2 regions of the Kitasatospora sp. NPDC054768 genome follow, and region 2 is predicted to be linked to the other one. Evidence: riboswitches for the same ligand, from Rfam matches in the RefSeq annotation. Region 2 holds a riboswitch; the other holds the start of a gene.
What was found. Region 2 has a riboswitch for glycine ahead of gcvP (aminomethyl-transferring glycine dehydrogenase). Riboswitches for the same ligand answer to the same signal wherever they lie in the genome.
Positions count from the first base shown of each region.

Region 1: another riboswitch for glycine. It lies ahead of gcvT (glycine cleavage system aminomethyltransferase GcvT); the one in region 2 lies ahead of gcvP (aminomethyl-transferring glycine dehydrogenase).

Region 1 covers NZ_JBSHBN010000002.1:4,466-7,864, reverse strand. Annotated here, with positions in the region: gene glyA (serine hydroxymethyltransferase) at 1-397, opposite strand, end outside; gene gcvH (glycine cleavage system protein GcvH) at 478-858, opposite strand; gene gcvT (glycine cleavage system aminomethyltransferase GcvT) at 959-2,080, opposite strand; glycine riboswitch at 2,309-2,410, opposite strand; gene ACWGKU_RS00675 (enhanced serine sensitivity protein SseB C-terminal domain-containing protein) at 2,668-3,399, shown strand, end outside.
Region 2 covers NZ_JBSHBN010000043.1:83-3,481, reverse strand. Annotated here, with positions in the region: gene gcvP (aminomethyl-transferring glycine dehydrogenase) at 1-1,607, opposite strand, end outside; glycine riboswitch at 1,711-1,843, opposite strand; glycine riboswitch at 1,845-1,948, opposite strand; gene ACWGKU_RS15740 (PRC and DUF2382 domain-containing protein) at 2,175-3,399, shown strand, end outside.

The sequences.
Region 1 (3,399 bases), on a different contig from region 2:
TCTTCATGCCGTGGGTCAGGTGACCGCCGTGGGCCAGGCTCAGGCCCAGGATGGTGTCACCCGGCTGGATCAGCGCGAACATCGCGGCGGCGTTGGCCTGCGCGCCGGAGTGCGGCTGGACGTTGGCGTGCTCGGCGCCGAACAGTGCCTTGATGCGGTCGATCGCGATCTGCTCGACCACGTCGACGTGCTCGCAGCCGCCGTAGTAGCGGCGGCCGGGGTAGCCCTCCGCGTACTTGTTGGTCAGCACCGAGCCCTGGGCCTCCATGACCGCCACCGGGGCGAAGTTCTCGGAGGCGATCATCTCCAGGGTGGTCTGCTGGCGGTGCAGCTCGGCGTCGACCGCGGCGGCGATCTCCGGGTCGAGGGCGTGCAGGGACTGGTTGAGAACCGTCATGGTGTGGTCTTCCCGGGAGGAGGAGGGAAAGGGGCCGGGGCGGGGCGGACCGCCGTGTGCGGCCCGTCCCGTCGGGTGGCTCAGCCCTGGGGGTTGATGAGCGCGTCGTACTCGTCGGCGCTGAGCAGCTCGTCGGTGGCCTCGACGCGCACCTTGAACAGCCAGGCGTTCCCGAACGGGTCCGCGTTCACGGAGGCCGGGTCGTCGATGACGTCCTGGTTGATCTCGGTGACCTCGCCGGTCACCGGGGAGTACAGGTCGCTGACCGACTTGGTGGACTCCAGCTCGCCACAGGTCTCGCCGGCGGTCACGGTCTCGCCGACCTCGGGCAGCTGCACGTAGACGATGTCACCGAGGGCGGTGGCGGCGTGCTCCGTGATGCCGACCGTGGAGACACCGTCCGCGGCCGCGGTCAGCCACTCGTGCTCCTTGGTGTACTGCAGGTGCTGGGGGTTGCTCATGGCGTCATTCTCCAGGATGGGAAGCGGGTACGACGAAGCGGGCCGCCGCGCGGACGGCCGCGACGTGCGCAAACGGAAAAACGGGGGCCCCGGCGAAGGCTCAGCGGGCGCGCTTGTAGAACGGCAGCGCCACGACCTGGACGGGCTCGTGCTTGCCGCGCACGTCCACCGCGACGGTGGTGCCGGGGACGGCGTGGGCGGCGTCGACGTAGGCCATCGCGATCGGCTTGCCCAGGGTCGGGGACGGCGCGCCGGAGGTGATCCGGCCGATCGGCTCGCCCTCGGTGGAGACCACGGTGTACTCGGCGCGCGGCACCCGCTTGCCCTCGGAGACCAGGCCGACCAGCACCTTGGGCGGGTTGGTCTCGGCCGCGGCGGCGGCCTGCTCCAGCGCCTTGCGGCCGATGAAGGCGCCCTCGTTGGTGGTCTTGTCGAAGCGGACGACCCGGCCCAGGCCGGCGTCGAACGGGGTGAGGTCGGTGGACAGCTCGTGCCCGTACAGCGGCATGCCGGCCTCCAGGCGCAGCGTGTCGCGGCAGGACAGGCCGCACGGGATCAGGCCGTGGCCCTCGCCCGCGGCGGTCAGCGCCTGCCAGACCGGCTCGGCGTCGGCCGGCCGGCAGAAGATCTCGAAGCCGTCCTCACCGGTGTAGCCGGTGCGGGCGAGCAGCACGTCGCGGTCGGCCACCCGGGCCGGGAGGATCGCGTAGTACTTCAGGCCGGGCAGGTCGGCGTCGGTGGTCTTCGCCAGGATGCCGGTGGCCTCCGGGCCCTGGACGGCGATCAGCGCGTAGGTGTCGCGGTCGTCGGTGACGACGGCGTCGAAGCCCTTGGCGCGGGCGATCAGCTCGTCGAGGACCAGCTGGGCGTTGGAGGCGTTGGCGACGACCAGGAAGGCGTCCTCGCGCAGGCGGTAGACGATCAGGTCGTCCAGGATGCCGCCGTCCTCGGCGCAGATCATGGTGTAGCGGGCGCGCAGCACGCCCAGCGCGGAGACGAAGCCGACCAGCGCGTGGTCCAGCATCTCGCCCGCCTGCGGGCCGGTGACGGTGATCTCGCCCATGTGCGAGAGGTCGAACAGGCCGGCCTGGGTGCGGACCGCGAGGTGCTCCTCGCGCTCGCTGCCGTAGCGCAGCGGCATGTCCCAGCCGGCGAAGTCGGTCATGGTCGCGCCGAGGGCGCGGTGCAGCGCGTCGAGCGCGGTCAGGCGGAGGGACGACATGGCCAGGAACTCCTCGGTCGGGGCACTCAGGGGTGCACGCGCCGGACCGGACCCGCTCGGGTTCGACCCTGCGCGCGGGCATGCGGCGGCGTGGGTCTCCCCATCTGTCGTCGAACCTGAGAGCTTCACCGCCCACCGCCCGCAGCTGTTTCCAGCTTGGGGGACAGCATGACGGCTTGCACCGTGGGTGGGCGCACGACAGGGCCGGGCGCCGCTTTCCAGATGTGCCTAACCCGTGCGGTAGGGGTGCCTGAGAGATTCCGGGGAGGACTTGCTCCTTCGGCGCCGGCTGTGCCTGAACGGCACTCCGGGCTCTCCCGCGCGGGTTCGAGCGGCCGGTATGGAGTTGTGGGGGCCCGCGGCGCATGCCGTCGGACGGGCACATCATGGCACGTCCGGGACGGCGAGGGGAGAGGGGACCCGGTCACACCGCGCGGCACCCGGACGCGGGCCCGGGGCGGCACCCGGGACCGGGGCCCGCGGGGCACCCGAACACGAGCCCTAAAGGGGAGGCCCCGGGGCCCTAGACTGCTGCGCGTCGGCGCAGCAGAGGGCGGCCGAGCGGCAGAGGGCGGGATCGGCGGCGCATGGGGTACCCGGTGGAGCAGCAGCAGGAGTGGGGCGGACCGCAGGAGGCGCCGGCGGGCGGTTCCTGGCCGGCCAACGAGCTGGAGCAGGTGCTGACCGCGGCCCTGGGCGACCCGGGCGCGACGCCGAGGGTGATCGAGGTGCTGGCGCGCAGCCAGGTGTGGGTGCCGCTGCCGGCCGGGGCCGATCCGCAGGGACAGGCGCTGGACCTGCCGACCGTCGAGCTGGGCGGTGACCCGTACGTGCCGGTGTTCTCCTCGCAGGAGGTGTTCCTCCAGCAGGCGCCGGGGATGGCCTTCGCGGTGGCGCCGGTGTGGGAGTTCGCCCGCGGGTTGCCGCTGGGCGTGGGCATCGCGGTGAACCCGGACGCGGCCGTGGGCATCCCGGTGCCGCCGCAGGGGGTCGCCGAGCTGCGCCGCGGTCCGCGCGGGGACCGCTGGGAGGCCGCCGACGACGCCACGGCGCCGACCGGAGGCCGGGTGGCGCTGCGCGAGCCGGTGCCGGGCGAGGACCCGGAGCACTTCCTGGCCGCCTGCCGGGGCGAACTGTCGTCACTGCCGGGAGTGTTGACCGCCCGCAGGGCGCTGGCCAGCATCGAGGGCGAGCCGACCGTGATGTTCGTGGGCGTCCAGCTGGACCCGGCGGCACCGGCCGATCCGGCCGCGGTGAACGACGCGCTCGGCCGAGCGCTGGGAACCGCGCCGCTGCCCGGCGGCGTCCACCTCGTACTG
Region 2 (3,399 bases):
AACTCCGGCCAGGTCACCGCCTCCATCTCGGTGGTCGCGTTGAGCTTCATGGTGCAGGAGCCCAGCGGGATCATGCCGCGGTCCAGCGCGTAGTCCCGGTCCGACAGGCGGCGCAGGTAGCGCAGCATGGCGGTCTCCGAGCGGTGGCTGTGGAAGACCGGGTGGGTCAGGTACTCGTCCTCGCGCAGCAGCGCGGCGGGCAGCGCGTCGGCGGTCTCGGGGACCTCGACCGGCTCGACGCCGAACGCGGCCCAGACGCCGGCCAGGTGCTCGCGGGTGGTGGTCTCGTCGGTGGAGACGGAGATCCGGTCCGCGCCGTCCTGGAACAGGTTGATGCCGTTGGCACGGGCGGCGGCGGCGATCTCGGCGGCGCGGCCCGGGACGACGGCGGTGACGGTGTCGAAGAACTCGCCGTGCAGCAGCTCGACGCCGCCGGCCCGCAGGCCCTCGGCGAGGGCGGCGGCGTAGCGGTGGGTGCGGCGGGCGATGTCGGCCAGGCCGTCGGGGCCGTGGTAGACGGCGTACATCGAGGCCATCACGGCGAGCAGCACCTGGGCGGTGCAGATGTTGCTGGTGGCCTTCTCGCGGCGGATGTGCTGCTCGCGGGTCTGCAGCGCCAGGCGGTAGGCGCGGTTGCCGTCGACGTCGACGGAGACGCCGACCAGGCGGCCGGGCAGCGAGCGGGCGTACTCGGCGCGCACCGACAGGTAGCCGGCGTGCGGGCCGCCGAAGCCCATCGGCACGCCGAAGCGCTGCGAGGTGCCGCAGGCGATGTCGGCGCCCAGCGAGCCCGGGGACTTGAGCAGGGTCAGCGCGAGCAGGTCGGCGGCGACGGCGACGATCGCGCCCAGGCCGTGCGCCTGCTCGATCACCGGGGTGAGGTCGCGGACCACGCCGGTGGCACCCGGGTACTGGAGCAGCACGCCGAAGACGCCGCGCTCGGCGATCTCGGCCGGGATGCCCTCGGACAGGTCGGCGACGACGACCTCGACGCCGGTCGGCACGGCGCGGGTGTTGATCACCGCGACGGTCTGCGGCAGGGTCTCGGCGTCGACCAGGAAGACGCCGCCCTTGACCTTGGTGACCCGGCGGGCCAGCGCCATCGCCTCGGCGGCCGCGGTGCCCTCGTCCAGCAGGGAGGAGCCGGAGGTCGGCAGGCCGGTCAGGTCGGAGACCAGGGTCTGGAAGTTCAGCAGCGCCTCCAGGCGCCCCTGCGAGATCTCCGGCTGGTACGGGGTGTAGGCGGTGTACCAGGCCGGGTTCTCCATGACGTTGCGCAGGATCACCGGCGGGGTGAAGGTGCCGTAGTAGCCCAGGCCGATCATCGGCTGGAGCACCTGGTTGCGGCCGGCCAGCTCGCGCAGTTCGGCGAGGACCTGGGCCTCGGACCGGCCCGCGGGCAGGTCCAGGGCGGTGATGGAGCGGATCGCCTCGGGCACCGCGGTCCCGGCGAGCTCGTCCAGCGAGCCGTAGCCGACGGACGCCAGCATCTTCTCCTGCGCGGCGGCGTCGGGGCCGATGTGGCGGTTCTCGAAGGGGCTGGCCAGCTCAAGCTCGGTGAGGGTCGAGGCGCCGGTGAGGCGTCCCGCGTTCGGCTGGGCGTTCATGGTGGTCGAGGCCTCCTGGTCACGGACCGGCGGGGGTACGCACGCCGGCCGGCTCCACCGCTGCGGGCAGCGGACGAGCCTGGGCGCGCGGACCCGACAGGCCTCCCCCTCTGTCATCGGGACCTGAGAGCTTCACCCGCACGGAGCGCTGTGGGCGCTCCGCCGGCTTGCACCGTCGGTGAGGGTGGTGATCGCCGGCTTCCGTGCCGACGCTCCTGCCCTGCTTTCCAGAGTGACCTACCCCACACGGTACGGATGCCTGAGAGATTCCGGGGAGGAGTTGCTCCTTCGGCGCTCCGACCAGCGGTTTTCGTGATCGGAGACTCTCCCGAGCGGGCTCTGCGGTCGCCGCCCAGGGTACCAGCGGGAGGCCCCCCGATCACGGGTGTGTCTGGTCACTGGAGGTCTACGCGCGTCCCCCGGACGGTCCAGCGCCGCCCCCGGACGGCGCACCCGGGGTCGCGCTCGTCCGATTCATGGCTTTTGGTGTGAAGTGGCGGACGGAATCGGGTGCTCCGGCCGCCTTCCTGCGGGAGTTCCGCAGGTTCAGCGCGCGGGAGGAAAGAAGTGCAGACGGACATCGACCCCCGGGACCTCATCGGCCACAAAGCCGTCGACCGCAACGGAGACAAGATCGGCACGGTCGACGAGGTCTACCTGGACGACGCCACCGGCCGGCCCGAGTGGGCCGCGGTCCGGACCGGCATCTTCGGCCGGGACGCCTTCGTCCCGCTGACCACGAGCGAGTTCGCCGGCGACGAGCTCCGGGTGCCGTACGACAAGTCGCTGGTGAAGGAGTCGCCGGACTTCGGCGTCGGCCAGCACCTGTCCCCCGCCCAGGAACTCCAGCTCTACCGCTACTACGGGCTCGACACCCCGATGGACAGCCGCCCGAACGGCGAGAACGGGAGCCGGCCCAGGCAGCCCGACCTCGACTTCGGCACCACGGCGGCGGCCGCCGCCACGACGACCGCGGCGGCCCCGGCCAAGTCGCTCACCTTCCACACCCCCGAGCGGTCACCCGAGCACTCCCCCGAACCCCCACCGGCCAGGACCCCCGCTGCCGCGGCCCCCGCTGCCGCCGACACCACCAGGAGCGCCCCGGAGGCCGACATGCGGACCCTCAGCACCCCCGCGGCCCCCACGGCCTCCCCGCCGGCCGAGCCCGGCTTCGCCGCACCCGCCGCCACCACCGCCTCCACCGCTCCTGCCGTGGAGCCGAAGCCGCAGCCCGCCGCCACGCCCGTCCCCACGCTCGCCCCGATGGCCACCACCACCGCGGCCGCGACCGTCACCGCCGCCGCGAACGCCGACGCCTCCTCGTCCGCCCCCAGCAGCCCGGTCGAGGTCACCTGCCGCGAGGAGCGACTGGAGATCACCACCGAGTGGCACACCCTCGGCACCGCGAAGCTGCGCAAGTACGTGACGACCGAACAGGTGGAGCGCCGCATCCCGGTGGTCCGCGAGCGCGTCCGGGTCGAGCGGACGCCGATCAGCGACGCCGAACGCGCCACGCTCACCGAGAAGGAGATCTCCGAGGCCGTCGAGGAGGTGACCCTCCGCGAGGAACGCGCGGTGGTGCGCAAGTACCTCGCCCCCGTCGAGCGGGTCCGCCTGATCGTCGAGCGGTACACGACCGAGGAGGTGGTCCGGGAGGAACTCCGCCGCGAGAACGTCGAGATCCACGACGCCACCGCCACCCGGCCCACCGCCTCGGCCACCCCCGCCCCTTCCTCCGCCCCGCCCTCCAGCGCGTCCCCCGACGTGGCCCGTGACATGGCCCACGAGGCGC